Regions from separate parts of the Kitasatospora sp. NPDC091335 genome, predicted to be linked through region 1. Evidence: riboswitches for the same ligand, from Rfam matches in the RefSeq annotation. Region 1 holds a riboswitch; each other region holds the start of a gene.
What was found. A riboswitch is a leader RNA that binds a small molecule or an ion and turns the genes downstream of it on or off. The one in region 1 is predicted to bind cobalamin.
Positions count from the first base shown of each region.

Region 2: linked by a shared signal. The riboswitch ahead of metE (5-methyltetrahydropteroyltriglutamate--homocysteine S-methyltransferase) and the one ahead of ACIQOW_RS12915 (FecCD family ABC transporter permease) in region 1 are both predicted to bind cobalamin.
Region 3: linked by a shared signal. The riboswitch ahead of ACIQOW_RS21925 (HoxN/HupN/NixA family nickel/cobalt transporter) and the one ahead of ACIQOW_RS12915 (FecCD family ABC transporter permease) in region 1 are both predicted to bind cobalamin.

Region 1 covers NZ_JBIVUM010000004.1:323,526-333,756, forward strand. Annotated here, with positions in the region: gene ACIQOW_RS12905 (ABC transporter substrate-binding protein) at 22-1,014, opposite strand; gene ACIQOW_RS12910 (ABC transporter ATP-binding protein) at 1,039-1,881, opposite strand; gene ACIQOW_RS12915 (FecCD family ABC transporter permease) at 1,878-2,957, opposite strand; cobalamin riboswitch at 3,079-3,204, opposite strand; gene sodN (superoxide dismutase, Ni) at 3,286-3,681, opposite strand; gene sodX (nickel-type superoxide dismutase maturation protease) at 3,859-4,317, shown strand; gene ACIQOW_RS12930 (CGNR zinc finger domain-containing protein) at 4,314-4,901, opposite strand; gene ACIQOW_RS12935 (amino acid ABC transporter ATP-binding protein) at 5,062-5,865, opposite strand; gene ACIQOW_RS12940 (amino acid ABC transporter permease) at 5,862-6,836, opposite strand; gene ACIQOW_RS12945 (ABC transporter substrate-binding protein) at 6,874-7,800, opposite strand; gene ACIQOW_RS12950 (NADP-dependent malic enzyme) at 8,743-9,939, shown strand; gene ACIQOW_RS12955 (zinc-binding dehydrogenase) at 10,038-10,231, shown strand, end outside.
Region 2 covers NZ_JBIVUM010000012.1:223,249-233,479, reverse strand. Annotated here, with positions in the region: gene ACIQOW_RS25030 (enoyl-CoA hydratase/isomerase family protein) at 1-392, shown strand, start outside; gene mmsB (3-hydroxyisobutyrate dehydrogenase) at 389-1,276, shown strand; partial or broken gene ACIQOW_RS25020 (enoyl-CoA hydratase-related protein) at 1,273-1,740, shown strand; gene cobF (precorrin-6A synthase (deacetylating)) at 1,747-2,505, opposite strand; cobalamin riboswitch at 2,642-2,798, shown strand; gene ACIQOW_RS25010 (acyl-CoA thioesterase) at 3,074-3,568, shown strand; cobalamin riboswitch at 3,639-3,883, shown strand; gene metE (5-methyltetrahydropteroyltriglutamate--homocysteine S-methyltransferase) at 4,039-6,354, shown strand; gene metF (methylenetetrahydrofolate reductase [NAD(P)H]) at 6,429-7,346, opposite strand; gene folP (dihydropteroate synthase) at 7,519-8,376, shown strand; gene thiI (tRNA uracil 4-sulfurtransferase ThiI) at 8,506-9,771, shown strand; partial or broken gene ACIQOW_RS24985 (short-chain fatty acyl-CoA regulator family protein) at 9,790-9,939, shown strand; gene ACIQOW_RS24980 (adenosylcobinamide amidohydrolase) at 9,930-10,231, shown strand, end outside.
Region 3 covers NZ_JBIVUM010000010.1:97,006-107,236, forward strand. Annotated here, with positions in the region: gene ACIQOW_RS21900 (thioesterase family protein) at 1-673, opposite strand, end outside; gene nusB (transcription antitermination factor NusB) at 866-1,303, opposite strand; gene efp (elongation factor P) at 1,308-1,871, opposite strand; gene ACIQOW_RS21915 (M24 family metallopeptidase) at 1,948-3,054, opposite strand; gene rpmG (50S ribosomal protein L33) at 3,314-3,478, shown strand; gene ACIQOW_RS21925 (HoxN/HupN/NixA family nickel/cobalt transporter) at 3,538-4,665, opposite strand; cobalamin riboswitch at 4,696-4,910, opposite strand; gene ACIQOW_RS21930 (metalloregulator ArsR/SmtB family transcription factor) at 4,992-5,375, shown strand; gene ACIQOW_RS21935 (hypothetical protein) at 5,427-7,100, shown strand; gene ACIQOW_RS21940 (AAA family ATPase) at 7,105-9,123, opposite strand; gene ACIQOW_RS21945 (putative quinol monooxygenase) at 9,197-9,523, opposite strand; gene ACIQOW_RS21950 (Fpg/Nei family DNA glycosylase) at 9,646-10,231, opposite strand, start outside.

The sequences.
Region 1 (10,231 bases):
GAGGAGCGGGACCGGGGCCGGTCAGCGGGCCGGTACGGTGCGCAGGTACTCGGCCAGCGCGCTGATCGCGGCCGGGTTGCGCGGGCTCTCCACCAGGTCGACGTAGTCCATGACGAAGATCCGGCCGTTCCTCACCGCGGAGACGTTCGCCAGCGGCGGGAAGGACGTGAGGAACTTCCGCTTCTCCTCGGCGCCGGGCGTCGCGTAGTCGTTGATCACGATCACCTCGGGGTCGCGCTCCACCACGCTCTCCCAGCCGGCCGTGACCCAGCTGTCGGCGAGGTCGCCCATGATGTTGGTCCCGCCGGCCTTGGCGATGATCTCGTCGGCGGCGGCGAACTTGCCCGCGGTGTACGGCTTGTCCTGCCCGCTGTCGTACAGGAAGACGGACGGGCGGCGCTCCGGCTGCGGGACGGCGGCGATCTGCGCCTTGAAGCCGGCGACCAGCTTGTCGGCACGGTCCTTGACGTCGAAGATCTCGCCGAGGTTGGCCAGGTCGGTGTAGAGCGCCTCCAGCGGGTCCATCACGCCGCGCTCGGTGCCCTTGCCGCTGCGGCAGGACTCGCTGAGCACGTACGAGTCGACGCCGAGCGCCTTGAAGGCCTGCGGGGTCACGCCGCTGCCCTCGTCGAAGCCGTAGTGCCAGCCGGCGAAGACCAGGTCGGCCTTGGCGTCCAGCGCGATCTCCTTGGTGATCCGCTGCTTGGAGAGCCACTTCGTCTGCTGGTAGCCGTCCTTCCAGGCGACCTTGTCGAGCTGCCCCTTGTCGTCGGGCATCACGTAGCCGGCCATCCGGTCGGCGAGGCCGAGCGAGAGCATCAGTTCGGTGATGCCGACGTCGTTGGTCACCACCCGGGCGGGCTTCCGGTCGAAGGTGAGCTCGTCGCCGCAGTTGCGCACGGTCACCGGGTAGTGGGCGGAGTCGGCTGCGGCCTCCTTCGGGGCGATCTCGGCGCCGCAGGCGGTGAGTCCGAGGACGAGCAGGGCGGCGGTGGCAACGGCCTTGGTACGCACGGTGGTTCCTTCGGAGGGGGCGGATCAGGCGGAGTGGTCGGAGGGGGCGAGGCGGTCGAACAGCAGCTGGAGGGCGCCGGTCACCGGGTGCCGCACCGGGGTGCCCCGGACGCCGAACACCTCGGCCAGCAGGGCGGGTTCGAGTACCTCGTGGGGCGGGCCCGAGGCGACGATCCGGCCGCCCCGCAGCACGTACAGCAGGTCGCAGTGGCCCGCCGCCAGGTTGAGGTCGTGCAGCGCGGTGAGCACCGTCGGTCCGGCCTCGCGGGCGAGCGCCAGCACCTCCAGCTGGTGGGCGACGTCGAGGTGGTTGGTGGGTTCGTCCAGCACCAGCAGGCGCGGCTCCTGGACCAGCGCGCGGGCGAACAGCACCCGCTGCTTCTCGCCCCCGGACAGGCTCAGGAAGCCCCGCTCGGCGAGGTGTCCGGCGCGGACCTTGCGCAGTGCCCCGGCGCAGCGCTCCTCGTCCCCGTCGGACGGGGCGCCGAAGCCCCGGCGGTGCGGCAGCCGGCCCATGGCCACCACCTCGGCCACCGTGAAGTCGAACTCGGCGGAGTGCTCCTGGGTCAGCGCGGCCACCCGGCGGGCCGACTCGCGCGCCGTGAGCGCGTGCAGGTCGTCGCCGGCGAGCCGGACGACGCCGCCGGCCGGCTTCAGCACCCGGTAGACGCAGCGCAGCAGGGTCGACTTGCCGCTGCCGTTCGGGCCGACCAGGCCGACCACCTGCCCGGCGGCGGCCGCCAGGCTCACCTCGTGGACCAGCCGGGTGCCGGCCAGCTCCACCGAGACGGCGTCGACGGCGAGGTCCTGGGCCAGGGCCGGGCCGGTGGCTCCGGCCGCTTCGGACGGCGTGGTCACGTCGGTCATCGGGTGCCTCCGAAGGCCTGGCCGCGGCGGCGCATCATGATCAGGAAGGCGGGCACGCCGAGCACCGCGGTGAACACCCCGACGGGCAGTTCGGCGGGCGCCAGCAGGGTGCGCGACGCGATGTCCACCCAGACCAGCAGCAGCGCCCCGGCGAGCGGCGCGATCACCAGCACCCGGCGGTGCCCGGCGCCGACCAGCATCCGCGCCAGGTGCGGCATCAGCAGTCCGACGAAGCCGATCGCCCCGCTGACCGCGACCACGGTGCCGGTGACGGCGGCGGTCACCACGAACAGCTCGCGGCGCAGCCGGTCCGGGTCCACGCCGAGCGAGGCGGAGGTCTCGTCGCCCATCGCGAGCGCGTCCAGCCGCCCGGCGGCGCAGGCCAGGTAGGCGAGGCCGGCCAGCACGGTGACGGCGGCGATCGGCACCTTGCCCCAGGTGGCGCCGCCGAGGCTGCCGAGCAGCCACATCATGGCGTCCCTGGCGGCCTCGCCGCGGTCGGCGGCGAAGACCATCAGGGTGGTGGCGGCGGAGAAGCCGTAGGACAGGGCGGTGCCGGTGAGCACCAGGCGCAGCGGGGTGAGCCCGTACGCGGTGCGGGCGGCGAGGTACACCAGCGTCATGGCGGCCAGCGCGGAGCCGAAGGCGGAGGCGGAGATCGCCCACACCCCGAGCGAGGCGAAGGCGCCGAACAGCAGCACGGCGTTGGCGCCGACGGCCGCGCCGGAGGAGATGCCGAGCACGAAGGGGTCGGCCAGCGCGTTGCGCACCAGGGCCTGGACGGCGACCCCGCAGGCGGCGAGTCCGGCGCCGACCACGGCGGCCAGCACGGTGCGCGGCAGCCGGATCTCCCAGACGATCGCGTACGCGGCCGCCTCGTCCGCCTCCAGCCGGCCGCCCGTCAGCCCGGCACCCAGCAGTCGCAGCACCCGGGGCAGGCCGAGCCCGGAGGAGCCGAGGGCGACTCCGCAGACCAGCGAGAGCAGCAGCGCGGCGGCGAGGCCGGCGGCGAGCGGGACGACGGGTATCCGGCGGGTGGGCGGGCCGGCTGCACGGTCTGCGGGTGCGCGGTTCACGGGTGCGCCTTGCCTCGGGCCGCGGGTGCGCCGGGCCGGGCGCGTGCCGGGGCGTGCCGGGGCGCCGGTCCCCTCGCAGTCCGCGGCGAGTTGTCGGGAGGTCAGCGGCCGGGGGCGATCGGGCTGGCGCGGCCGTACGGGCGGGTACGGGCCGTGCTCACCGTTGCGGGTCAGCGCCGGATTCACACCGGACTTCCCCCTCGGACGCCCTGGCAGCATAACAGCCACTCAGGGCAGGCAACCCTTACCGGGCAGGGCTGGACGTGAACGCACGACCGCCCCCGTCCGACGGTGCGGACGGGGGCGGTCGGCTGGCGACGCGTCAGGCTCAGGCCTGCTTGGTCTCCCAGAAGATCTTGTCGACCTCGGCGATCAGGTCCAGCAGGGCCTGGCCGGTGGCCGGGTCGGTGGACGCCTTGGCGGCCGAGGCGGCCTTCAGGGTGTCGTTGACCAGCTGGTGCAGCTGCGGGTACTTCTCGAAGTGCGGAGCCTTGAAGTAGTCGCTCCACAGCACCGAGATGTGGTGCTTGACGGCCTCGGCGCGCTGCTCCTTGATGATGACGGCGCGGGCGCGGAAGTGCGGGTCCTCGTTGGCCTGGTACTTCTCCTGGGTGGCCTTGACGGACTCGGCCTCGATCCGGGCCTGCGCCGGGTCGTACACGCCGCAGGGCAGGTCGCAGTGGGCGTGGGCGGTGGCGCGCGGTGCAAACAGACGAGAGAACATGGGAGTCCTTCCTTAGATCGTCTTCCCGCGCCCGAGATTACCCCTCCGTCCTCCCGGTTTCGCGATCGGGCGGGGGGCCCAGGGCGAAAGACGGACCAGGAAACGGGCCAATCCGGACATCGAACAGGTGACGGCCCGTACGGCAGACTGGGGGCGGGCCGAGCGGGAGGAGGAGCCGTGGAGCGGAGCACGCGGCCGGAGGGCGCCGGAGCGGGGCGGCGGGGCCGGGGCGGCGTGCTGCCGCTGGGGCTGGTCGACGTGGCGGGGCCGTCCATGGTGCCGACCCTGCGCGAGGGCGACCGGCTGCTGGTCCGCTACGGCGCGCCGGTCCGGCCGGGCGCGGTGGTGCTCTTCCGGCACCCGTTCCAGCAGGACCTGCTGGTGGTGAAGCGGGCCGCCGGGCGCCGGGCCGAGGGCTGGTGGCTGCTGTCCGACAACCGTCCGGTGGACAGCGACAGCCGCAGCTACGGCGCCGTGCCGGACGAGCTGGTGCTCGGCCGGGTGCTGCTGCGGCTGCGTCCCGACCCGGTCTGGCTGGCGCCGGGCCGCCGGCTGGAGCGGCTGCTGCTCACCCCCCGGCTGGCCCGGCTGCCGGGCCTGGCCCGCCGGTTCGGCGTGTGGGTCGAGGAACCCTAGGCCCCGGCCCCGGCCCCGGCCGCGGCCTCCTGGCGCTTGCGGGCCCGGTAGGCGGCCACGTTGGCGCGGGTCGCGCAGCGGTCCGAGCAGTAGCGGCGGGAGCGGTTGGTCGAGGTGTCCAGGTAGGCGTTGCGGCAGGGCGCGGCCTGGCAGATGCCGAGCCGGTCGGCGCCCAGCTCGGTCAGGTGGACGGCCAGGCCCATGCAGGCCACCGCGCTGAAGTGCGCGGTGGCGGTGGGCGAGTTGTCGGCCAGGTGCAGGTGCCAGCGCGGCCGCCCGGCGTCGTCCAGGAAGTCGTGCCCGGAGATCAGCGGGCTGACGGGGTACTCCATCAGCAGGCTGTTCAGCAGGTCGACGCCGCGGATCTCGTCCCCCTCGGCGGCGGCCTCGAAGACCCCGCGCAGGCGGGTCCGCACGGCCCGGAGCCTGGGCAGGTCGGACTCGTCGGCGAGCGTGGCGGCCCGCGAGGAGTCGGAGAACAGGCCGCGCACCGCCTCCACGGAGGTCAGCGCGTCGGTGCCGCGCTCGGGCTCCTCGGTGTTCACCAGCCGAACGGCGAGATCGGCGTACGCGGCGAGCTCCACAGGGGTCCTTCCAGAATGCGGTAACGGGCTTACTGCCTCCAGCCTATTACCCGGGCGGGGACTCCACCCTACGGCCCGGGCGGCGGCTGCGGCCCACGGCCCGGGCGGAAAACGGTCGGCGCCCGGCAGGGGAGGCCTGCCGGGCGCCTGGGGCACGGGTTCAGAGCACCTTGGACAGGAAGGCCCTGGTCCGCTCGTGCTGCGGGTCGGTGAGCACCTCGCGGGGGTTGCCGGACTCGACCACCACGCCGCCGTCCATGAACACCAGCGCGTCGCCGACCTCGCGGGCGAAACCCATCTCGTGGGTGACGACCACCATGGTCATGCCCTCCTCGGCGAGGCCGCGCATGACGTCCAGGACGTCGCCGACCAGCTCCGGGTCGAGCGCCGAGGTGGGCTCGTCGAAGAGCATCAGCTTGGGCTTCATGGCCAGCGCGCGGGCGATCGCGACGCGCTGCTGCTGGCCGCCGGAGAGCTGCGAGGGGTAGTTCCGCGCCTTGTCGGCGAGGCCGACCCGCTCCAGCAGGGCCATCCCGCGCTCGCGGGCGTCGGCCTTGCTCTCGCCCTTGACCTGGACCGGCGCCTCCATGACGTTCTCGACGGCGGTCATGTGCGGGAACAGGTTGAAGCGCTGGAAGACCATGCCGATGTCGCGCCGCTTGAGGGCGACCTCGCGGTCCTTGAGCTCGTGCAGCCGGTCGCCCTTCTGCCGGTAGCCGACCAGCTCGCCGTCCACCCAGAGCCGGCCGCCGTTGATCTTCTCCAGGTGGTTGATGCACCGCAGGAAGGTCGACTTGCCGGAGCCGGACGGGCCGATCAGGCAGAACACCTCGCCCTTCCTGACCTCCAGGTCGATGCCCTTGAGCACCTCGACCAGGCCGTAGGACTTGTGCACGTTCTCGGCGCGGACCATGGGCTCGGCGGACGCGGCGGCGCCGGCCGGGGTCTTGGTCAGGTCGGTCATACGTGACCACCTCCCTCGAGGCCGGGAACGACGTCGGCACTCGTCTTCGGGGCGGGCTTCCCGGCGAACAGTCCCCGCAGCCGTTGCAGCGGGGTGGGCGGGAGGGTGCGGTTGGAGCCTCGGGCGTAGTGGCGCTCGATGTAGTACTGACCGATGGTCAGCACCGAGGTGAAGAACAGGTACCAGAGGCTGACCACGATCAGCAGCGGGATGTTCTGGTAGTTCCTGGAGTAGATGACCTGGCCGGCCCGGAAGATCTCCTCCAGGGAGATCACCGAGACCAGCGAGGTGGTCTTGAGCATCGAGATGGTCTCGTTGCCGGTCGGCGGGATGATCACCCGCATGGCCTGCGGCAGGACGATCCGGCGCATGGTCTGGAACCGGCTCATGCCGAGCGCGTGCGAGGCCTCGGCCTGGCCCTCGTCCACCGACTGGATGCCGCCGCGGACGATCTCCGCCATGTAGGCGGCCTCGTTGAGGCCGAGGCCCAGCAGTGCCGCGACGAACGTCGGGATCAGCACGTTGGTCTGCTCGGACCAGAACTCCGGCCCCCACGGGACGCCGATCGACAGCTTGGCCCAGATCAGGCCGAGGAAGTTCCAGAACACCAGCTGCACCAGGACCGGGGTGCCGCGGAAGATCCAGATGTAGACCCAGGCGACGCCGGCCAGCAGCGGGTTCGGGGACAGCCGCATCACCGCGAGGATGATGCCGCCGACCACGCCCATGAGCATGGCGAGCACGGTCAGTTCCAGCGTCACCAGCAGGCCGTGCATGATGCTGTCGTGGAACAGGTACTGACCGACGATGTCCCACTTGAAGGCGGGGTTGGTGAAGGCGGCGCTCAGCAGCATGGCCGCGAGCACGGCGATGACGACGGCGCCCGCCCAGCGTCCGGGGTGGCGGACCGGGACGGCCTTGATGATCTCAGGCCGCCCCCTCTGCGCCGTCCCCTTGTCCAAAGAGTTCACGGTGTGGCCTCGGGGGAGAAGATGAAGCGTACGAGGGTCAGCTGACGGCGCCGTTGACGGCCGACTTTTCGATGGCACCGGCCTCGACACCCCACTTGGTGAGGATCTGCTTGTAGGTGCCGTCGTCGATCAGCGACTGGACGGCGCCCTGGATGGCCGGGGTGAGCTTGGAGCCCTTGGCCAGGGCGACGCCGTAGGGGGCCGTGCCGTAGGTCTCGCCGACCTTCTCCAGCTGGCCGCCGGACTGTTTGATCGCGTAGTCGACGACCTGGGAGTCGGCCATCAGCGCCTGGTCGCGCCCGGAGACCACGGCGTTGGTGACGTCCGTCTGGAGGTCGAACTTGTCGCCGCCGTTCTGGACGCCCGGCTTGCCGGCCTTGGCGCAGTCGGGGTCGCGGGTGTCCTTGATCTCGTCGGCCTGGGTGGTGCCGGTCTGGACGGCGACCTTCTTGCCGCAGAGGTCCTTCGGGTCGACCTTCTCCGGGTTGCCCTTCTTCACCGCGACGGCGCTGCCGGAGTTGAAGTAGGTGACCATGTCGACGATCTGCTCGCGCTCCTTGTTGTCCGTGAAGGACGACATGCCGAGCTGGAACTTGTTCGACTGGATGCCGGGGATGATCGCGGTGAAGCCGGAGTCCTGCACCTCGGCCTTCAGCCCGAGCTTGGCGGCGATGGCGTTGGCCAGGTCGACGTCCATGCCGATGACCTTGCCGCTGTCGTCCTTGAACTCGTCCGGCGCGTACGACGCGTCGGCGCCCACCACGAGCTTGCCGGCCGTCTTGACGTCGTCCGGGACGAGCGCGGCGAGCTTGGGGTCGGCCTTGACCTCGTTGACGGTGGCGGAGGCGTTGGGGGCGCCGCCGCTCTCGGTCTTGCTGCTGCTGCAACCGGTCAGCACGAGGGAGACGGAGGCGGCGACGACGCCGGCTGCGAAGAGCCGGTTGCGCTTGGTACGGGCGGTCATGAAGGGGGATCTCCATCCTGGGGGAGAGAGGTCGGGCGGAGCGCGCCGCGGGAGCGGCGCACCGGAACAGCGAGCCGGACGTCCGGGTACGGGTGCGTGGTGCCGTACGTCGTCGTACGTGCAGGCCGGGTCGTGCAGTTGCCCGGGTGCGCGGGAGCCACCCGGGGCCTTACGAGGTACTGCTTCCGCCACCCTCCGCCGAGGTGGACGTTGACCGAACCGCCTCGACCAGGGGCCTGCTCGATCCGAGATGGGGGGAATCCTGCCATCTGATGACGGTCAGGTGGCCCTCATCCAGATCAAAATCGGATAACGAGGGGTCACGCTGTCCGCTATTCGGACTTATTCCGTGACCCTGTCACTCTGCGCATAAGTATGCGGACCGGTGGGTGTCGTTCCCGGAGGCCCGCCGCCCGCGCCCCGGATGCCGCCGCCGGTGGTCCCGGCCTGCCGGGCCCACCGGCGGGTGTGTCAGAATTCGTCACCGGGTGACCCCCGAACGCTCGAACCAGACCGACGAGCCCCGACAGGCTCGGGGTGCTCAGGAACGGAAGCCTCAACGCGGCTCCGTATCCGGGGCTCCGACTCCCCTCGGATCTGTTTCACTCCTGCGGGTACGCGTGCGCTCACGCCGTCCGCCGCCGCCGGAGCCCGGTGTTTCCGACTCCGGGCCCCCGAGCGCGACGGCGCGGCGATGAACCGTGCGTGACGAGGACGAAAAGGCATAGGTGCGATGCCTCCGTCCGACCTAGGCTCGGCCCGGAAGCACAACGCGGGCAACACCAGACCCCATAAAACCCTCATCCGAGGGCGCCGCCCGACGGCAGCGCCCCGACCCTGAACACCCGGGTCCGCTTCGGCGTACCCGGTTTCCGGTTTCCGGACGGGTCGTCCTGTCCGTCGGCCCGTGCGTCCTCGCCGATCAATGACGAAGAGGTCATCGTGGCAGCGGAGATCATTCACAGCAGCACCCAGGACACCGACGATCCGGTCGACGCGGTCTTCGCGCTCCACCGCGGCGGCAAGATGGAGATCCGGGCGACCGTCCCGGTGCGCGACGCGGACGACCTGTCCCTCGCCTACACCCCCGGTGTCGCGCGGGTCTGCACGGCCATCGCCGAGCAGCCCGAGCTGGTCAACGACTACACCTGGAAGTCCAACACCGTCGCGGTGGTCACCGACGGCACCGCGGTGCTGGGCCTCGGCGACATCGGCCCGCAGGCCTCGCTGCCCGTGATGGAGGGCAAGGCCATCCTGTTCAAGCAGTTCGGCGGCGTGGACGCGGTGCCGATCGCGCTCGCCTGCACCGGGGTCGACGAGATCGTCGAGACCGTGGTCCGGCTGGCGCCCTCGTTCGGCGGCGTCAACCTGGAGGACATCTCCGCCCCCCGCTGCTTCGAGATCGAGCGCCGGCTCCAGGAGGCCCTGGACATCCCGGTCTTCCACGACGACCAGCACGGCACCGCGATCGTCACCACCGCCGCCCTGTGGAACGCGGCCAAGGTGACCGGCCGTGAGATCGGCTCGCTGCGGGCCGTCATCTCCGGCGCCGGCGCGGCCGGCATCGCCATCGCCAAGATGCTGGTCGCGGCCGGCATCGGCGACGTGGCCGTCTGCGACCGCAAGGGCGTGGTGTACGAGGGCCGCGGCGACCTCACCGACGTCAAGGCCGAGATCGCCGGGCGGACCAACCGCTCCGGCCTCAAGGGCTCGCTGGCCGACGCGCTGGCCGGCGCCGACGTGTTCATCGGCGTCTCCGGCGGCACCGTGCCGGAGGAGGTCGTCGCGACCATGGCCGAGGGCGCGTTCGTCTTCGCGATGGCCAACCCCACTCCGGAGATCCACCCCGAGGTCGCGCACAGGTACGCCGCGGTGGTCGCCACCGGCCGCAGCGACTTCCCGAACCAGATCAACAACGTGCTGGCCTTCCCCGGCATCTTCGCGGGCGCCCTCCAGGTCCGCGCCTCCCGGATCACCGAGGGCATGAAGCTGGCCGCCGCCAAGGCGCTGGCCGGCGTCGTGGCCGACGAGCTGACGCCGCAGAAGGTCATCCCCTCGCCGTTCGACGAGCGGGTCGCGCCGGCCGTCACCAAGGCCGTCGCCGAGGCCGCCCGGGCGGAGGGCGTGGCGCGGATCTGACGATCCGGCCGCACATCCGGCCGACGGCCAGGGGCCGGGACACGCGTCACACGTCCGCGTGGTTCCCGGCCCCGGCCGTCGGGGCTATCGTCCGGGGCATGTTCGCTGCCTACGCCGCACGTACCGACGCCGCCGACCCGCTGAGCGGGCTGGAGCTGGGCGACCTCCCCGAGCCGCAGGCCCGTCCGGGCTGGAGCGTGGTCACGGTCAGGGCCGCCAGCCTCAACCACCACGACCTGTGGTCGCTGCGCGGGGTCGGCCTGCCCGCCGAGAGGCTGCCGATGATCCTCGG
Region 2 (10,231 bases), on a different contig from region 1:
GGATCGACCGCTGCTACGCCGCGCCGACCGTCGAGGAGATCGTCGAGCGGCTGGCGGCGGCCGGCGACCCGGCCGCCGGAGAGGCCGCCGACCGGATCGCCGCCAACTCGCCCACCGCCGTCAAGGTGACGCTCGCCGCGCTGCGCCGGGCCCGGGCGCTCGGCCCGCTGGAGGCCGTCCTCGACCAGGAGTACCGCACCTCCTGCGCCGCGCTCGCCACCGCCGACCTGCCGGAGGGCATCCGGGCCCAGGTGATCGACAAGGACCGCACCCCGCGCTGGAGCCCGGCCGACCTGGCCGCCGTGCGGGACGCCGAGGTCGACCGCCACTTCGCGAGGCTGGGCGAGCGTGAGCTCGGCCTCTCCACCACGAGCACCCTGGAGCGCTGGTGAGCCTGAACATCGGATTCGTGGGGCTGGGCAACATGGGCGGCCCGATGGCCGCCAACCTGGTGGGGGCGGGGCTCCGGGTGACCGGCTACGACCTGGCGGAGGACGCCAGGGAACGCGCGGCCGGCCACGGCGTGGCCGTGGCCGGCTCGGCGGCGGAGGCGGTCGCGGCGGCCGAGGTGGTCGTCACCATGCTCCCCGCCGGGCGCCACGTCCTGGAGTCCTACCGGGAGTTGACGGCGGCGGCGCCGCGCGGCGCGCTGTTCGTGGACTGCTCCACCATCGCGGTCGGGGACGCCCGGATCGCCGCAGACCTGGCCCGCACCGCGGGGCACCTGGCCGCGGACGCGCCGGTCTCCGGCGGAGTGCCCGGGGCCGAGGCCGCGAGCCTGACCTTCATGGTGGGCGGCTCCGACGGCGAGTTCGCCGAGGCGGAGCCGGTGCTGGCGGCCATGGGGCGCACGGTGGTGCACTGCGGCCCGTCCGGTGCCGGGCAGGCCGCGAAGCTCTGCAACAACATGATCCTCGGCGTCTCGATGATCGCGGTGAGCGAGGCCTTCCTCCTCGGGGAGAGCCTCGGGCTCAGCCACCAGGCGCTCTTCGACGTCGCCGCCACGGCCTCCGGCCAGTGCTGGGCGCTCACCACCAACTGTCCGGTCCCCGGGCCCGTCCCGGCCAGCCCGGCCAACCGCGAGTACGCGGCCGGGTTCGCCGCGGCGCTGATGGCCAAGGACCTCGGGCTGGCCGCCGACGCGGCCACCGCCTCCGCCCTGCCGGCCGAATTCGGGCGCCGGGCAGCCGAGTTGTACGCCTCCTTCGCCCAGGGCGAGGCGGCCGGACTGGATTTCTCGGCCATCATCACGACGCTGGGAAAGGGTGCCGAGTGACCGGCTACGAGACGATCCTGGTCGAGCGCAGGGGCCGGGTGGGGCTGATCACCCCGGACCGGCCCAAGGCACTGAACGCGCTGAACACCCGGCTGATGAACGAAGTCGTGGCCGTGGCAACGGAGTTCGACCGTGACCCGGAGACCGGCTGTCTGCTGGTCACCGGCTCGGAGAAGGCCTTCGCGGCCGGCGCCGACATCAAGGAGATGCAGTCGCTCGAATTCGTCGACGCCTACCTCGGCGACTGGTTCGCCGCCTGGGACCGCTTCGGTGCGCTGCGCAAGCCGGTGGTCGCGGCGGTGGCGGGCTACGCGTTGGGCGGCGGCTGCGAGCTGGCGATGCTCTGCGACGTGCTGCTGGCGGCGGACACCGCGAAGTTCGGGCAGCCGGAGATCAAGCTCGCTGACGCGCCGCGCCGCCCCACCCCCGGGGCGGCGCACCGTGTCCCGACAGCCGTCAGCCGTCAGCCGTCAGCCGTCCGACCGGCGCAGCAGGTAGGTGTCCATGATCCAGCCCTTGCGCGCGCGGGCCCGCTCGCGCAGCTCGCGGATCCGCGGGGCGGCCTCGGCAAGCGGCCCGGAGACGAGCACCTCGTCCGGGGTGCCGAGGTAGGCGCCGTAGTGGATCTCCAACCCCGCGGGGTCGACCTCGGTGAAGGCGGCCCGGCCGTCGAGCATCACCACCACGTCGTCCACTCCCTCGGGGAAACCCTCGGCGAGGCGGCGGCCGGTGGTGATCTGCACCGGGCGGCCGACCCGGGTCAGCGTGGTGCGGTGCGCGGCGGCGAGCGCGGAGACGCTGCTGATGCCCGGGATCACCCGGTACTCGAACGGCACACCGCCCCGGGCCGACACGTCGTCCACCACGGCGATGACGCTGTCGTAGAGGGCCGGGTCGCCCCAGACCAGGAACGCGCCGCTCTCGCCCTCGCCGAGGTGCTCGGCGACCAGCCGCTCGACCAGATCGGCGCGGCGGACGCGCCAGTCGTCCACCGCGGCCGTGTACGCGGGAGTGGCGCGGTCGCGCTCCGCGTCGGGCACCTCGACCACGCGGTGCCCCGGCCGGCCGTGCTCGGCGAGCATCCGGCGGCGCAGGGTGATGAGGTCCTGCCGCTCCTCGTTCTTGCCGAGGACGAAGAAGACGTCGGTACGGCCGAGGGCCTTGACCGCTTGCAGGGTGAGGTGGTCGGGGTCGCCCGCACCGATGCCGATGACGAAGATCTGCCGCATGGGGACATTCTGCCGTCCGGCCCCGCGCGTGGTCCCCCGGGCCGGGTCAGGCCGGTGGGCGGTGGCTGTGAGCTGCGCCGATGGACGTAAGCTGGCGGGGCAGCTGGTTCGCCCCGTCCGCCAGGCGGGGTGTCGCAAGAGGGAACCCGGTGCGAGTCCGGGACTGCCCCGCAGCGGTGAGTGGGAACGACCGCCGTCATGTGCACCGGCCCGGAAGCGGGCCCGGGAAGCGACGGCCAGTAGGTGCCCGTCCCGGTTCGGCCGGGAGGGCGTGCCCACGAGTCCGAAGACCTGCCGCTGCCCGCGTGCCGTGCCGGCCCGCGGTCCCACCAGGACCCCGAGGGCGGGTCGACGGTGCAGGCGGGACGTGTCCGGACCGCTGCCTGCCCCTTCGCGTGCCCGGGGTGTGCGAAACCGCGAAGGAGAGTTCCGTGAAGCGGAACACCGACCACGATCCCCACGAGCCCGTACGCCGTGGACACCGGCCCGGGCCCGACGGCCCGCGGAGCCGGCACGCCGGGCGTCCGGCCGTGGCCCCGTCCGGTGCCCCGAAGGGCGGGCCGTCGCTGTGACCAGCCCCTCCGTGCTCTCCCGCACCCCGGCCGAGTCCGCGGTGACCCTGGCCCACATCATGAGCGACCACGACACCAACCTCTACGGGACGGTGCACGGCGGCGTGATGATGAAGCTGATCGACGACGCGGCCGCCGCCGCCGCGGGCCGGCACGCCGGTGTCACCGCGGTCACCGTCTCGGTCGAGGAGATGTCGTTCCTCGCGCCCGTCCGGGCCGGAGACCTCCTCACCGTCCGGGCCCGGGTCGACCACGTCGGACGGACGTCGATGGACGTGTCGGTGGCGGTGACCTCGGAGCGGTGGAACCTCACCGGGCCCGTCACCAGGGTGGCGACGGCGCACCTGGTGTTCGTGGCGGTCGACGCCGAGGGCCGGCCCCACCGGGTCCCGGAGCTGCTCCTGGAGAGCGCCGCCGACCGGCAGCGCGGCCGGGTGGCACGGGAGCGGCGGGCCCGCAGGACCGAGCCGGAGCTGGAGCCCGCCGAGTAGCGGCCCGCGACGACGTCCCACCATGCGGACGCCTTTCGAGATTTCCGCCTCGGCGCCGCCGGTTTGCCCCTAAGCTGACGGAGCAGCTGGTTCGCCCTGTCCGCCAGGCAGGCGCGTCGCAAGAGGGAACCCGGTGACGCCTTTCGACTGGCCAGTCCGGGACTGCCCCGCAGCGGTGAGTGGGAACGACCGCCGTCATACGCACTGGGCCCGGGAACGGGTCTGGGAAGCGACGGCCAGTAGGTGTCCGCCCTGGTGAGGCCGGGGAGGGCGCGCCCACGAGTCCGAAGACCTGCCACTGCCCGTGCGCGACCGTTCGCGTGCGGCCATCCGGTGACCTCGTGGGCGGGTCGGCGACCATACCCGGCGGGGCCGTGCGCGTGCACGGGTATCCGTCCGGTTCGTCATCCCTTCGCGTCCTCGTGCCGTCACCGGGCACTTGAGGAATCAGGCTCGCGAAGGAGAGTCCCTTGACCACGAAGTCCGCAGCCGCGGCGAGCGTCGCCACCGTGCACGGCTACCCCCGCCAGGGCCGCAACCGTGAACTGAAGAAGGCGATCGAGGGGTACTGGAAGGGCGCCGTCACGGCGGAGGCGCTGCTGGCGACCGCCGCCGACCTGCGCCGGACGAACTGGGCGCAGCTCGCCGAGGCCGGGATCGAGGAGGTCCCGACCGGCGACTTCTCGCTCTACGACCACGTGCTGGACACCACCGTGGCCGTCGGCGCGATCCCGCTCCGGCACCGGGAGGCGGTGGACGCCGACGCGCTGGCCGGGTACTTCGCGATGGCGCGCGGCACCCAGGACGTCGCGCCGCTGGAGATGACGAAGTGGTTCGACACCAACTACCACTACCTGGTCCCCGAGTTGGGGCCGGACACGGTGTTCGCCGCCGACCCGGCGAAGGCGGTCGGCGAGCTGCGGGAGGCGCTGGCGCTGGGCCACACCGCGCGGCCGGTGCTGGTCGGCCCGGTGACGTACCTGCTGCTGGCGAAGCCGGCGCCGGGAGTGGCCGAGGACTTCCAGCCGATCACGCTGCTGGACCGGCTGCTGCCGGTCTACGCCGAGCTGCTCGCGGCGCTCAGGGCCGCGGGGGCCGGCTGGGTGCAGCTGGACGAGCCCGCGCTCGTCCAGGACCGCACCCCGGCCGAACTCAACGCCGCCGCCCGCGCCTACCGCGAGCTCGGTGCCCTCACCGAGCGGCCCAAGCTGCTGGTCGCGAGCTACTTCGACCGGCTCGGTGAGGCGCTGCCGGTGCTGGCGAAGGCACCGGTCGAGGGCCTGGCGCTGGACTTCACCGGCCCGGCCGCCGCGAACCTGGACGACCTCGCCGCGGTCGGCGGACTGCCCGGCAAGCGGCTGGTGGCGGGGGTGATCGACGGGCGCAACATCTGGATCAACGACCTGGAGAAGTCGCTGGCGACCCTGGCGACCCTGCTGGGCCTCGCCGGCACGGTCGACGTGGCGCCGTCCTGCTCGCTGCTGCACGTGCCGGTCGACGCCGCCGCGGAGCGCGACATCGACCCGCAGATCGCCCGCTGGCTGGCCTTCGCCCGGCAGAAGGCCGGCGAGGCGGCGCTGCTCGCCCGGGGCCTGCGCGAGGGCACCGGCGCGGTGACGGCCGACCTGGCCGCCAACCGCGCCGACCTGGCCTCCCGGGCCGGCTCGCCGATCACCCGCGACCCGGCGGTGCGCGCCCGCGCCGCCGCCGTCACCGCCGAGGACGCCCGCCGGGCCCAGCCCTACCCCGTCCGGGCCGAGGCCCAGCGGGCCCGGCTGGGCCTGCCGCTGCTGCCGACCACCACCATCGGCTCCTTCCCGCAGACCACCGAACTGCGCACCGCCCGCGCCGACCTGACGGCCGGACGGATCGACGCGGCGGCCTACCGGGAGCGGATGGAGGCCGAGGTCCGCGAGGTCATCGCGTACCAGGAGAAGGCCGGCCTGGACGTCCTGGTGCACGGTGAGCCCGAGCGCAACGACATGGTCCAGTACTTCGCCGAGCAGCTCACCGGCTACCTCGCCACCCGGCACGGCTGGGTGCAGTCGTACGGCACCCGGTACGTGCGGCCGCCGGTGCTGGCCGGCGACATCTCCCGCCCCCACCCGATGACCACGGAGTGGTTCCGCTACGCCCAGGGACTCACCGAGCGCCCGGTCAAGGGCATGCTCACCGGCCCGGTCACCATGCTCGCCTGGTCCTTCGTCCGCGACGACCAGCCGCTCGCCGACACCGCCCGGCAGGTCGCCCTCGCGCTGCGCGACGAGGTGACCGACCTGGAGGCGGCGGGCGCGGCCGTCGTCCAGGTCGACGAGCCGGCCCTGCGCGAGACCCTCCCGCTGCGGGCCGCGGCCCGCCCGGCCTACCTGGACTGGGCCACCGAGGCCTTCCGGCTGGCCACGTCGGGGGTGCGGGCCGAGACCCAGATCCACACCCACATGTGCTACGCCGAGTTCGGCGCCATCATGACCGCGATCGACGAACTCGACGCGGACGTCATCTCGTTGGAGGCCGCCCGCTCGCACATGGAGGTGGCCGGCGAACTGGCCGGGGCGGGCTACCCGCGCGAGGTCGGTCCGGGCGTGTGGGACATCCACTCCCCGCGCGTCCCCGGCACCGGGGAGGCCGTCTCGCTGCTGCGCGCGGGCCTGGCCGCGATCCCGGCGGAGCGGCTCTGGGTCAACCCGGACTGCGGGCTGAAGACCCGCGGCTGGCCGGAGACCCGGGCCTCGCTGGAGAGCCTGGTCGGCGCCGCCCGCCTGCTGCGCGAGGAACTCGCAGGCTGACGGTGACCGGGGCGGGTACGGCGACCCCGTCGTACCCGCCCCGGCACCTCGTGCCCCGGAGGCCCGGGCCGAGCTCAGCCGGACTCGGGCAGCCCGAGGTTCTGGTAGATCTCCGTCGTGACCGTGGAGAAGTTCATGGTCATGAAATGCAGGCCGGGGACCCCTTCGGCCAGCAGGCGCCGGCACATGCCGGTCGCGTACTCGATGCCGATCGAGCGGACCGCCCGCGGGTCGTCCCGGTGCTTCAGCATGCGCTCGGAGAATTCCCGGGGAATGGCCGCGGTGGACAGGTCGGGGATCCGCCGGAGTGACCGGATGGTGGTCACCGGCATGATCTCCGGAATGATCGGAACGGCGCACCCGGAGGATTCCAGCCGGTCCCGGAAACGGAGGTAGCTGTCCGTCTCGAAGAACATCTGGGTGATCGCGTAGTCCGCTCCGGCCCGGCATTTGGCGATGAAATGCCCGATCTCGGAATCCCAGTCGGGAGACCGCGGGTGCATTTCCGGGAACGCGGCCACGCCGACACAGAATTCCCCGGACTCCTTGATCAGCCGCACCAGGTCGGCCGCGTACTCCACCCCGTCCGGGTGGCGGTCCCAGCGGCCCAGCGGGTCGCCCGGCGGGTCGCCGCGCAGCGCCAGGATGTTGCGGACGCCCTGGTCGGCGTAGTGCCCGAGGATGTTCCGAAGCTCGGCGACGCTGTGGCCGACGGCGGTCAGGTGGGCGGCCGGGGTGAGGGTGGTCTCCTGGGCGATGCGGCCGGTGACGTTGACCGTCCGCTCCCGGGTCGACCCGCCGGCACCGTAGGTCACCGAGACGAAGGTGGGGGACAGGGCTTCGAGTCGCCGGATCGCATTCCACAGGCCGGCTTCCGCTTCGGGGCTCCTGGGCGGCATGAACTCGAACGAGTAGGAACGCCTGCCGGTCGCGAGGAGTTCGCGGATGGAGGCCGCCCGGTCCGTGCGCGTGGTGGGGATTCCGAGTGTCATGACAGGAGGTTATCCGGATTGGTGCGGACCAATCCCGGAGCGTCCACTCCGTGATACGGATTTCTCCACCGGGGGTGCCCGGGGAAGATCCCGGACGGGACGGCACAATGGGGACATGAAAAGACCTTCGCAGGCATTGCCGGGACTCCCCGGATGGGACCGGTGCGCAGTGATGGGAATCGTGAACGTGACCCCCGACTCGTTCTCGGACGGCGGTCGCTGGCTGGACCCGGGGCGGGCGGTGGACCGGGGGCTGCTGCTGGCGGAGCAGGGCGCCGACATCGTGGACGTGGGCGGGGAGTCGACCAGGCCGGGAGCGACCCGGGTGTCCGAGGAGGAGGAGCTGCGCCGGGTGCTGCCGGTGGTGCGCTCTCTCGCCGGCGAGGGCGTCCTGGTCAGCATCGACACCATGCGGGCCCGGGTCGCCGAGGCGGCGGTGGAGGCCGGCGCGCGGATCGTCAACGACGTCAGCGGAGGCCGGGCCGATCCGGGCATGGCCCGCGCCGTGGCCAGGACCGGGGTGCCCTTCGTCGTCATGCACTGGCGCGGGCAGTCCGCGGGCATGGACGGACTGGCCGACTACACCGACGTGGTGGCCGAGGTGATCGGCGAGGTGGCCCGGCAGATGGACGCGGTGGTGTCCGCCGGGGTCGACCCGTCGCAGGTCATCGTGGACCCGGGCCTCGGCTTCGCCAAGAGCAGGCGGGACGACTGGGCGCTGCTGGCCTCGCTGGACGCGTGGAGCGCGCTGGGACGCCCGCTGCTGGTGGCGGCCTCGCGCAAGCGCTTCCTGGGCGAGCTGCTGGCCGACCCGGACACGGGCGAGGCCCGCCCGGCCAGGGAACGCGACGCGGCCACCGCGGCGGCCAGCGTCCTGGCCGCCGCCCAGGGGGCGTGGGCGGTACGGGTGCACGAGGTCCGCGACACGGCCGACGCGGTCCGGGTCGAGGCGGCGCTGCGGCGCCGCGGACCCGCCGCGCCCCGGCCGGCGCCGACGGCGGAGGCACTGACGGCGGGGGCGCGGGCGTGAACCGCGCCCCCGGCGGGCCCCGCGCGCCCCCGGCGGACGCGCCTGGCTCCTACTCCGGCCCGTCCTGCACGATGGACGCTGCCGACGACACCGACCGACGACACCGACCGACGACACTGGGACTTCCGGATGGACCACCCGACCGACGACACCCGCCTGCCCGCTCCGCGCGGCGGCACCGACCCCTACGGCCCCTGCGTGCTCCTCAAGCACGGCGAGGTCGCCCTCAAGGGGCGCAACCGGCGCCTGTTCGTGAACCGCCTGGAGGAGAACCTGCGGGCGGCGCTGCGCGGGGTGGGCGGCTCGACCTGGATCCGGACCCCGCACAGCCTCACCGTGCTCGGCGGGCAGGTGCCCGTGGAGACCCTGGTGGCCAGGGCGCGTACCGTGATCGGCTTCAGCTCCGTGGAACCGGCGCTGCGCGTGCCCAGCACGATGGAGTCGATCGAGGCCAACGGGCTGGAGGTGCTGCGTACCGCGTGCGCCGGGCGGGCCGCCACCGGCTTCGCCGTGCGCGTCAAACGGCGCGACAAGACCTTCCCGCTGACCTCCTCCCAGCTGGAGCGGGAACTCGGGGGCCGTCTGCAGCCCCGGGTGGCCGGCCTGCGGGTGGACCTGACCGCGCCCGACGTCACCCTGTCCGTGGAGATCGACCGCCGCGAGACCTACCTGTCCGCCGAGCGGCACCCCGGGCTGAGCGGGCTGCCGGTGGGTTCCAGCGGCCGGGCCCTGGTCCTGCTGTCCGGCGGCTACGACTCGCCGGTGGCCGCGCACCGGGCCATGCGGCGCGGCCTGGCCTGTGACTTCGTGCACTTCAGCGGCGCGCCCTACACCAACCCGGCGTCCGTCTACAAGGCGTACGCCCTGGCCCGGGAGCTCGACCGGTACCAGCCGCCCGGCGCCCTGCACGTCATCGCCCTCGGCAAGGCCCAGAAGCAGCTGGCCGTCGCGGGCGCCGGGCGGCTCCAGGTGGTCGCCCAGCGCCGGCTGATGGTGCGGACGGCCTCCGCGCTGGCCGCCGCCACCGGGGCGCAGGCCCTGGTGACCGGCGACAGCCTGGGGCAGGTGGCGAGCCAGACCCTGGCCAACATGGTCGCGGTGGACCAGGCGGCCACCCTGCCGGTGCTGCGCCCGCTGGTCGGCTGGGAGAAGCAGGAGATCATCGACCAGGCCAGGGCACTCGGCACGGCCGACATCTCCGTCCTGCCGGACGAGGACTGCTGCAGCCTGCTCGCCCCGCCCCAGGTCACCACCGGGGCGCGGATCGGCGACCTGAAGGCGGTGGAGAAGCGCCTCGACCTGGACGAGCTGGTCGAGGCGCTGCTGGAGAACGTCCAGGTGTCGCGGCCCGGGCAGGAGGAGGAGCCGGCACCGGCCCGCACCCTCCCGTCCTGACCGGACGGTCGTGCCGGGGCGGCCACCCCGATCGGCCTCGGCTGCCGGACCTGCGAGCGGACGGGCCGCGTCCGGCGGGCCCGGCCGCCGGCGGCGGGGGAGCGGCCGGCGGCCGACCCGGACCGGAGGAGCAGGGTGCCGTACCCGATGGAGGGGAAGTGGTCGTGAACGACGGCGGAGTGCGGGTGGGACGGGCGGCGCGGACCGAGGACGGCGCCTGTCGGCACCTGCTGGTGTGGCGGGCCGGGCCCGGCTGGCGGATGGTCAGCAGCGCGGTGCTCGGCGGCGGGCTCGCTGATCGCGCCTGGGTGCTCAACGCCCAGGTGCGGCCCGGCTACTCGCGGATGGACCCGGACCGGCACCTGGCCGAACTGGCCGCCGGGCAGGGCCTGGTGGGGCCGGGCGTGGGGCTGATGACGGCGGCCGAAGTGGACGACTGCACCCGGGCCGAGGACGGTGG
Region 3 (10,231 bases), on a different contig from region 1:
GGTGGACGGTCAGCTCGACGGTGGGGGCCCAGCCGGGCATGCCCAGGTCGAAGGTGACCGGCGGCAGCGCGTCGGCGACCAGCAGGAGCAGCAGCGGGTCGGGGTCGCGGCCGTCGGCGAGCCGGAACCAGCCCTGGATCCGCCCCTGGCCGGAGGGCTGCCCGAGCGCCCAGCCGACGGTGGCCGGGTCCAGCCGCAGGTCGAACCGCTCCAGCAGGGCGGCCTGGGCGATCAGCTCCCTGGGCGCGTGCTCGACGCCGATGCACTGGTCGGGCGGCGGCAGCCGCGGCGGCTGCGCGCTGGTGCGCACCTCACCGTCGGCGGCGGCGAGGTCGCCGTGGCTGGCCACCACCCGCAGCCGCTCGACGCCGTCCTGGCTGAGTGAGGCGGTACCGGTGGACAGGCCGCGGCCGGAGCGCAGCACCTCGGTGCGGACGGTGGCGGGTCCCGGGGTGGACGCGGACAGGTAGTAACCGCTGATCGACACCGGGTCCGGGTGGGTGCCGTGCTCCAGCGACAGCGCGTGTGCGGCCACCGCGAGCAGCAGTCCGCCGTTCACCCCGCCGCCGATCTGCCAGCCGGCGCCGAGCTCGGCCTCGTAGCGGCCGGCCTCCTCGGGGTGCCTGGTCAGGGCGATGCCCTGGTCGAACTCGCTGCGGATCGCCGTGGTCATGGGGAGAGACCTGCCCTTCACGCGTGCTGACGGACATCAAGTTACCGATGGGTAAGCCCTCACCCTACGCCGCCCGGGTGAAACGCGGAACGGCCGCCGGACCCGTGTTCGGGTCCGGCGGCCGTTCCGAGGTCGTTCCGTGAGGCCGATCCCCGGGGTCGACCCGCGAGGTCGACCCACGAGGTCGATCCGTCAGCGGCGGATGCTCGGCTTCAGCTCCAGGAAGCGGGCGAGCAGGCCGTTGACGAAGGCCGGGGAGTCGTCCGTGGAGAACTCCTTGGCGATCTCGACGGACTCGTCCAGGACGACGGCGTCCGGGACGCCGTCCTCCCAGATCAGCTCGTACGCACCGAGCCGCAGGACGTTGCGGTCCACGATCGGCATCCGGTCGAGCGTCCAGCCCACCGCGTACTGCTCGATCAGGTCGTCGATGCGACGGGCGTGCTGGACGTACCCCTCGATGAGCTCCATGGTGTACTCACCGACCTGCGGGGTGCCCTCGTCGGGCTTGGGCTCGCGAGCGCGGGCCACCCAGTCGGCGAGGACCCGCTGCGGGTCTACCCCGCGGTGGTCGGCCTCGAAGAGGATCTGGAAGGCCCGGGTACGGGCCTTGCTGCGTGCGGCCGACACGGACTTACTTCACCCGGCCGAGGTAGCTGCCGTCGCGGGTGTCGACCTTGACCTTCTCGCCGGTGGTGACGAAGAGCGGGACGGCGATCTCGGCGCCGGTCTCCAGGGTGGCCGGCTTGGTGCCACCGGTGGAGCGGTCGCCCTGGACGCCCGGCTCGGTCTCGGCGATGACCAGCTCGACGGCGGCCGGGAGCTCGATGTAGAGGACCGAGCCCTCGTTCTGCGCGACGGTGGCCTCGAAGCCCTCGAGCAGGTACTTGGCGGCGTCGCCGACGACGAGCGGCTCGATGGTCAGCTGGTCGTAGGTGCTCATGTCCATGAACACGAAGTTCTCGCCGTCCTTGTACGAGAACTGCATGGTGCGCTTGTCGACGTTGGCGGTCTCGACCTTGGTGCCCGCGTTGAAGGTCTTGTCGACGACCTTGCCGGTCAGGACCTCCTTCAGCTTGGTACGCACGAAGGCCGGGCCCTTGCCGGGCTTGACGTGCTGGAACTCCACGACGGACCAGAGCTTGCCGCCGTCCAGCTTGAGGACCATGCCGTTCTTGAGATCGTTCGTGGAAGCCACGGGCGCACTTACTCCTGGATATAGCTGTCAAGGAACCAAGGTTCGCGTCCTGCCGCCGACGGCCGGAGGGCCGCGGTCACAGGGCGAGGAGCTCCTTGGTGGTGATGGTGAGCAGCTCGGGCCCGCCCTCTTCGAAGGGGCGCACGACGAGCGTGTCCTCGATCCGGACGCCGCCCTTGCCCGGGAGGTGGACCCCTGGGCCGACGGTGACCGGCACGCGGCTGTCCAGTTTACCCATGTCCGACGGACCGAGGCGCGGCGCCTCCCGGATCTCCAGCCCGATGCCGTGGCCCACCGGGTGCGGGGAGGCCTCGGCGTGGCCGGCCGCCTCCAGCACCTGCCGGGCGGCCCGGTCGGGCACGCACTGCTCCACTCCTGGTCCGAGGGCCTCCCGCCCGGCCCGCTGGGCCCGGAAGACCAGCCGGTGCAGCTCCACCTGCCAGGGCGCGGGGGCTGCGCCGATCACGAAGGTACGGGCGGTGGAGACGCCGTAGCCCCGGTACTGGGCGCCCATCACCACGGTCAGGAAGTCGCCCTCCTCCACCCGGCGGTCGGTCGGCTGGTGGGCGGCCTGGCCGGAGTGGCTGCCGGTGCCGACCGAGACCGGGAAGGCGGCCCGGTCGGCGCCGTGGTCGATCATCCGGCGCTCCAGCTCCATCGCCAGGTGCCGCTCGGTGCGGCCGACCAGGATCGACTCCAGCAGCTCGCCGAGCGCCTGGTCGGCGATCTCGGCGGCGATCCGCAGGTCGGCGATCTCGTGCTCGTCCTTGACCACTCGCAGCCCCTCGACCACCCGGCCGAGGTCCACCAGCCGGGCCCCCTCGGCCAGGCCCCCCACCGCCCGGTGCCTGCTGACGGTCAGGTCGTGCTCCTCCACGGCCAGGCCCGACACACCGGACCTGGCGGCGGCGGCCGCGGCGGCCAGCGCGGTGTCCGCTCCGGTCGCCACCGGCATCCGGGCGACGTCCGGGGCGATCAGGTGCTCCCCCGAGTCGTCCGGGGGCAGGTCGTCCGGCAGCGCGAGCAGCGCTCTCTCCCTGGTGAGCAGCAGGGTCGCCCCACAGGGCGCGCAGCCCGTGAGGTACCGCACGTTCGCCGCACGGGTGACCAGGGCCGCATCGGCCCCCGTCGCACTGCAGTGCTCCCTCACCCGTTCCCGCCGCCCCGCGTACGCATCCGCCATGCGTCGAGCCTACGAACCCCCGGCCCGAAGCGCCCGCCGAGCACCCCCGACAGAACCCCCAGTACCCCTTGCGCGCCCCCCGCGCTTCCGTGCCCTCCCCCTCGGGCACGCGCCGGGTTCCCCGCTCCCCCGGGCGTCGGACGCCGGGAATGGGCGGGGCCGGGCCCACGTTGGACGGGGTGGAAATGAATTCCATTTCGGCGCACGGGCTCGGTCCACCGACCGGGACCCGCCGCCCCTGGCCCCAGGAGGACGCCCGATGGCCCGCAGCGAACTGCGCCCGGTGATCAAGCTCCGCTCCACCGCCGGCACCGGCTTCACGTACGTGACCCGCAAGAACCGCCGCAACGACCCGGACCGGATGGTCCTGCGCAAGTTCGACCCGGCCGCCGGCCGGCACGTCGACTTCCGCGAGGAGCGCTGACCCCGCCCACCCGGACGGCGCCTCCCCCCGGCGCGGGGAGGCGCCGTTCCGCGCACGGGTCAGTGCTTCTGTGCCCCCTGGCCGGGCGTCCAGCGCTTCTCGACGTGGGCGAGCTTCCAGTACCCGATCGCGATCGCCCAGACCACCACGAACAGCCCGGCGATGGCGTACCCGACGTTGTCCAGCGAGATCTCGGCGACGAACCCGGTGACCGGGTCGGTCAGGTCCAGCTTCTCGTGCAGCACCCCGACCAGCTCGATGGTGCCGATGATGAAGGCCACCGCGATCGACAGACCCGTGATGGTCAGGTTGTAGTACACCTTCCGCACCGGGTTGGCGAAGGCCCACTGGTACGCGAAGTTCATGAACGTCCCGTCCAGGGTGTCGAACAGGCTCATCCCGGCCGCGAACAGCAGCGGCAGGCAGACGATCGCGTACCAGGGCAGCCCGGAGGCCGCGCCCGAGCCGGCCATCACCATCAGGGTGACCTCGGTCGCGGTGTCGAAGCCCAGGCCCAGCACCATGCCGACCGGGAACATCTGGCCCGGCCTGGTGATCGAACGGGTCGCCCGGTTCAGCACCCGGGCCATGAAGCCGCGCGAGTCGAGGTGGGCCTCCAGCTCCTTCTCGTCGTACTGCCCGGCGCGCATCGAACGGAACACCTTGAGGATGCCGAGCAGCGCCGCCAGGTTGAGCGCGCCGATCAGGTAGAGGAACACGCCGGAGGTGGTGGTGCCGACCACGCCGAGCCACTTGTGGGTGGCCGACTCGTCGTCCATCAGGGTGTTCGCCAGCTGCGCGCCGCCCGCCACCAGGGCGGCCATCAGCACCACCATCGAGGAGTGCCCGAGGGCGAACCAGAAGCCCACCGAGACGGGGCGCTTGCCGTCCGCCATCAGCTTGCGGGTGGTGTTGTCGATCACCGCGATGTGGTCGGCGTCGAAGGCGTGCCGCATCCCGAGGGTGTAGGCGGTGACGCCCAGGCCCACCCCGAAGACCTGGGTGCCGACCTCGTACTTCTCGGGCGCGACCAGGAAGAGGAGCGTCCCGAAGGCCACCACGTGCATGGCCAGGATCACCCCCATCAGCCCGGCCGTACGGATGGTGTCCTCGCGCCGCCACTGGAAGCTGGGCAGCACCGAGGGCGCCGGATTCGCCCCGGCGGCAACGGTTTCGGGCAGGGTCATCTGCGGATCACGCTCCAGCACCTCGTGGAAAACCTCGTGAGATGCCGTGGCCGGTCTCCTGGCTTACGGGACGCCCGTACCCGCCTTCCCAGGTGCGCGGGGCACCCAGTGGCTCCATGGGTACGGACGACGCTCCTCCGCGGGCGGAGGAACGACCCGATCACAGTGGCGAGGGCCGCTCCGGACTGGGGACCCCTGAGGGTCCGTCACCGGTCTTCCCGAGCACCACGGCGGGCTACACCGTAGGGGCCCCGCCCGACCCGTGCAAGGCTGCGCACGTGCGCAGGTGTCCAGGATCACAGACCCTTGCCTGCGAGAATGCCGGCATGCATCTCGTACCTGCCGACCGCGTGGGCCACCGCACCATCGACGGGCACCGGGTCTGCGAGGCCATCGCCGCGATCGGCGATCCCGCGCACGTCCGGACCTGGGCCGAGCGCTTCTCGCTGCTCGCCGACCCCGGACGCCTCGCCCTGCTGCTCGCCCTCCACCGGGCCGGCCCGCTCGCCGTGACGGACCTGGCGGTCGCCACCGGCATGCGCGACCCCGCCGTCTCCCAGGCCCTGCGCCTGCTCCGCACCGCCGGGGTGGTCACCGGCGACCGGGACGGACGAGTGGTGCGCTACCGGCTCGTGGACGAGGCCATGCGCCCCCTCCTCGACGAGTGCGCCGCCGCCGAGCACCACGAGCCCAGCGCGGCGGCGGGCTGACCCCCACTCGGAAACCGTGCCGCGGCGGAGCCGGATGAGTACGATCATGGTGTGCCGTCCCACCCCCACGCCTGGCCCGCCGACCGCTGGAGCACCCGACCGGTCAGGGCCCGCGTGCTGGCGGTCGCCCGCACCCTCACCTCGGCCACCCGGGTCCTGGACGTCCTCACCCTGCTGAGCCCGGACGGCATCGAGCGGTACTTCACCGTCAACCCCGGCTCCGCCTTCGCCGACCGCGCCCTGGACGACTACCTGCGCGGCCTGCCCGGCTTCACCGTGCTGGACTGGGAGGACGCCGTCCGGCACCGCTTCGACCTGGCCGTCGCCTGCGCCGTCCACTCCTCCATGCACCGCCTGGACGCCCGCCTCGTCGTCCTCCCGCACGGCGTCGGCTACAACCGCCTGGTCACCGAGTCCACCGGCGACACGGTCACCGCCGCCGGCCTGTCCCGCAACGAACTCACCCACCGCGGACGGGTGTTCGTGGACGTCCTCGGCCTCTCCCACCCCGAGCAGCTGGACCGGCTTCGGGTCTCCTGCCCCGAGGCGCTGGACGTCGCCCGGGTCGTCGGCGACCCGTGCTTCGACCGGATGCTCACCAGCCGGCGCTCCCGCGACGGCTACCGCGCCGCGCTCGGCGCCACCGGCGGCCGACGGCTCGTCGTCGTCAGCTCCACCTGGAGCGGGCACTCGTTGCTCGGCCGCCACCCCGACCTCCCCCAGCGGCTGGTCCGCCGGCTGCCCGCCGACGAGTACACCGTGGCCGTCGTCCTGCACCCCAACGTCTGGAGCCGCCACGACCCCGAGGCGCTGCTCGACGACGCCCGCCGGATGGGCCTGCGCCTGATCCCGCCCCACCAGGGCTGGCAGGCCGCACTCGTCGCCGCCGACTGCGTGATCGGCGACCACGGCTCGGTCACCGTCTACGGCGCCGCCCTGGAACACCACACCGTGCTCGTCGCCACCGGCGCCGCCGAACTCGACCCGCACTCCCCCGGCTACGCCTTCGGCCAGGCCGCGCCCGTCCTCGACCCGGACGGGGACCTCGCCGCCCAGCTCGAACTCGCCCTGGCCCGGGGCCCGGCCGACCTCAGCGGCGTCACCGGCCGCTCGCTCGCCCACCAGGGCGAATCCGCCCACCTGCTGCGCCCGCTGCTCTACTCCTTCCTGGACGGACTCGACGAACCCGCGGACGAACCGGCCGTACCGCCCTACCCCAGGCCCGTTCCGCGCCCCGCGACCGCCGAGGGGCCCACCGCGTACGACGTCGAGGGAGTGAGCGAGGGCACCGAGGTCAGCCTCCGGCGCTACCCCTTCGACCCGCGCGACCACACCCCGCGCGGCTTCCACGCCCTCACCGACGACCACCCCGGCGACGCCCTGCGCCACACCGCCGAGGTGCTCGCCCGCACCGAGGCCCACGCCGAACGCCCCGCCACCCGCTGGCTCGCCGACACCGCCGCCGAACTGCCCGGCCTCGCCGTCGCGGTGGCCGCCCTCGGCCCGGCCCGCCACCTGCTGCGGCTGCGCGGCGGCCCGCTGCTGGAGGCCCGCGCCGAACCGGACTGGGGCCGCCCCGACCCCGGCATCGACCCGCTGCTGCTCGGCTCCGCCGTCGCCTCCTGGCTCGCCGACGGCGGCGACCCGGCCGGCCTCCCCGACCACGGACTCACCGTCCGCACCGGCGGCCACCGTACCCGGGTGTCCTTCAGTACCGGCCCGTAGGCTCCTAGGACGGGCCCTGACCGGCCAGTTCCCGCAGCCGTTCGCGGCTGCGCTCCGCCAGTTCCACGTCGCCCCGCTCCTCGGCGAGGCCGAGCAGCAGGGTGTGCGCCTGCGCCTCCTTGGCGTACTGGCTCCGCTCCCTGGCCTGCCGGGCGCAGTCGTCCGCCTGGGCGACGGCGAGGTCCAGCTGCCCGAGCGCCCGGTGGGCCCGGGCGCGGACCAGCGGCAGCTTCATCAGCATGTCCTCGTCCCGCGTCCGCCCCGCCTGGGCGGTGGCCCCGGCCAGCAGGGCCAGCGCCTCCCCGGGACGGCCGTCGGCGATCAGCGCCTGCGCCACGTTGTAGCTCTGGACGATCTCGCCGTGGTCGTCGCCCCGGTTCGCCACCAGGGCCAGGGTGAACCGCTCCACCGCGTCGGCCGGGCGCCCGTCGGCCAGGCAGAGCAGACCGTCCGTCTCGTAGAGCACCCCCACCACCTGACGGTCGGTCACCAGCGGGACCAGCTCCGTGGCGAGCGCCAACTGCTCGGCGGCGAGCCGGTGCTCCCCGCGCTCGAAGTGGGCCCTGGCGAGCTGGTTGCGCATCCGGACCACGGCGGCCGGCCGGTTGTCCCACTGGGCCGACTCGATGCCGAGCCGGTGGGCGGCGATCCAGTCCTGGTAGAGCTTCCGGCCGTGGTAGAGCGGCCAGAGCGACTCGCAGAGCCGCCACACCTCGCCGTGCCGGCCCTGCTCGGCCGCCGCCTCCACCACGGCGCGGAAGTTGGCGCGTTCGGCGTACAGCCACTCCAGGGCCGCGGTCCCGGACGGGAAGCGGGGCAGGTCGTCACCGCTCGGCTCCTGGAGGCGCAGCCGCTTCCCTGCCATCGCCCGGTCGGCCGCCGACGCCCGGCCGCGGTAGTACGCGACGACTCCGGCGAGCAGCCCCTCGCGGTCGGGCAGTTCCCGCGCCCGGCCGTAGGCGTGCGTCCGCACCACGTCATGGGCCCGGAAGCGGTCCTCGCCGTCGTCGTCCAGCACTTCGTCCAGCAGGTGGACGCCGCGCAGCTCCCCGATCGCCCGTTCGGCCCGCCGGACGCCGACCGCCCGCGCCAGTCCGGCGGACACGAAGGGGCCCGGGTGCACGCCGATCAGGTGGTAGAGCGCCCGGCCCTCCGGCGACAGCCGTTCGTAGACCAGGTCGTACGTCGCGCCGAGATCGTTCTCCTCGTCCTCCAGCATCGCCAACCTGCCCTCGCGGTCGTGCAGTTCGGCCACCACCCGGCCGACCGGCAGGCTGTCGCGGTCCAGCAGCTGGCTGCCGACCGCGTTCAGCGCGAGCGGCAGTCCGCCGCACAGCTCGACCAGCTCCGCCAGCTCCCCGTCGGTGCCCCGCCCCGAGCCCACCCAGCCGCGCACCAGCTCGGCGCCCGCCGTCGCGCTCAGCGGCCCGAGCTGCCGCACCCGCGCGCCGTCCGTCCGCAGCGCGGGCAGCCGGCGCCGGCTCGCGACCACCACCAGCCCGCGGGCCGGGAGCAGCGCCCGGACCTCCGCGGCGTGTTCGACGTTGTCCAGGAAGAACAGGCAGCGGCGCTCGGCGGTGGCGGTGCGGAAGGCCGTGAACCGCTCGGCCTCCACGGCCGGCGGCTCGGTGCCGAGGGCGCGCAGGAAGCCGGCCAGCAGCTCGGGGAGGTCCACCCCGCCCTGGTGCCGGTAGGCGAGGAGGTCCGCGTAGAGGTCGCCGTCCGGGAAGCTCGCCCGGTGCTCCTCGGTGAACTTGGCGATCAGCTCGGTCTTGCCGACCCCGCCCAGACCGGTGAACACCACGATCCCGAGTCCGCCCGCCTCGACCGGGGCCAGGGCCTCGGCGAGGGCGGCGAGTTCCGGCTCGCGGTTGACGAACGGGCCGTGCGGCGACCGGACCTGACGAGGTCTCGCCTTCTGTTCGGGCTGGTGGATGTGCAGCGATCCGATGGTCCCGGCCTGCACCACATGGCCGCCCACCGTGGCCCCCGACAGGGTGTTGGCCACCTCGTGCCGCTCCATCTGCCCGCTCCCTCCGACCGGCCCGGGCCCCAGCCTACGGGCTGGGCGCCGGGCCGGAGGGGCACTCCGGGTGTCAGCGGGGGGTGATCTCCCCCATCTCAGCCCAGCCGTCCATGCCGGGGATCTCGGTGGAGACGATCCGCGGCTTGGCGGCCACCGCGTACGACAGGTCCTCCATGGCCTTGGCGAAGTGCGCGGACTCCACGTGCTCCTTGCCGGCCTCGCCGTCGCGGAACGCCTCGACCAGGACGAACTCGTTGGGGTCGTCGACGCTGCGGGACCACTCGAAGAAGATGTTGCCGGGCTCGTTCCGGGTGGCACGGGTGAACTCGTCGACCAGGTCGAGCCAGCCGTCGACGCGCTCGGGGCGGACCGGGAACTTGACGGTGATGAAGATCATGGGGCTTCCTTCCACGCCACGCTCACACGTGGCGGTACGGGTTCGGGGACGGGCGGCTCGACGAGCACAGTGTCCATCGTCGCAGGTCAGCAGGGCCGCCTACGACACAGGACCGGTTCCGCTCAGGCCGCCTGGCAGCTCGGGCACCAGAAGAGGTTGCGGGCGGCGTGCTCCTCCGTCCGCACGTCGGTGCCGCAGACCAGGCACGGCATGGCCGCCCGCCGGTAGACGTAGACCTCACCGCCGTGGTCGTCCACCCGGGGCGGACGGCCCATCGCCTCGGGGGTGTGCTCGGGGCGGACGGTGTCGATCCGGCCTGCGGTGACACCCTCGCGCATCAGCGCGACCAGGTCGGCCCAGATCGCGTCCCACTCCCGGCGGGTGAGGTCGCGCCCGGCCCGGTGCGGGTCGATGCCGTGGCGGAACAGCACCTCGGCCCGGTAGACGTTGCCCACCCCGGCCAGCACCTTCTGGTCCATCAGCAGCGCCGCGACCGTCGTCCGGCTGCCCGATATCCGGCGCCAGGCGGCCTCCGCGTCGGCGTCGGCGCGCAGCGGGTCCGGCCCCAGCCGGGCGGCGACGGCCGCCTTCTGCTCCTCCGTGACGAGCGCACAGGTGTTGGGGCCGCGCAGGTCCGCGTAGCCGTCCTCGTTCTCCAGCCGCAGCCGGACCAGCCCGACCGGCTCCGGTGCCGGGCCCGTGCCGAAG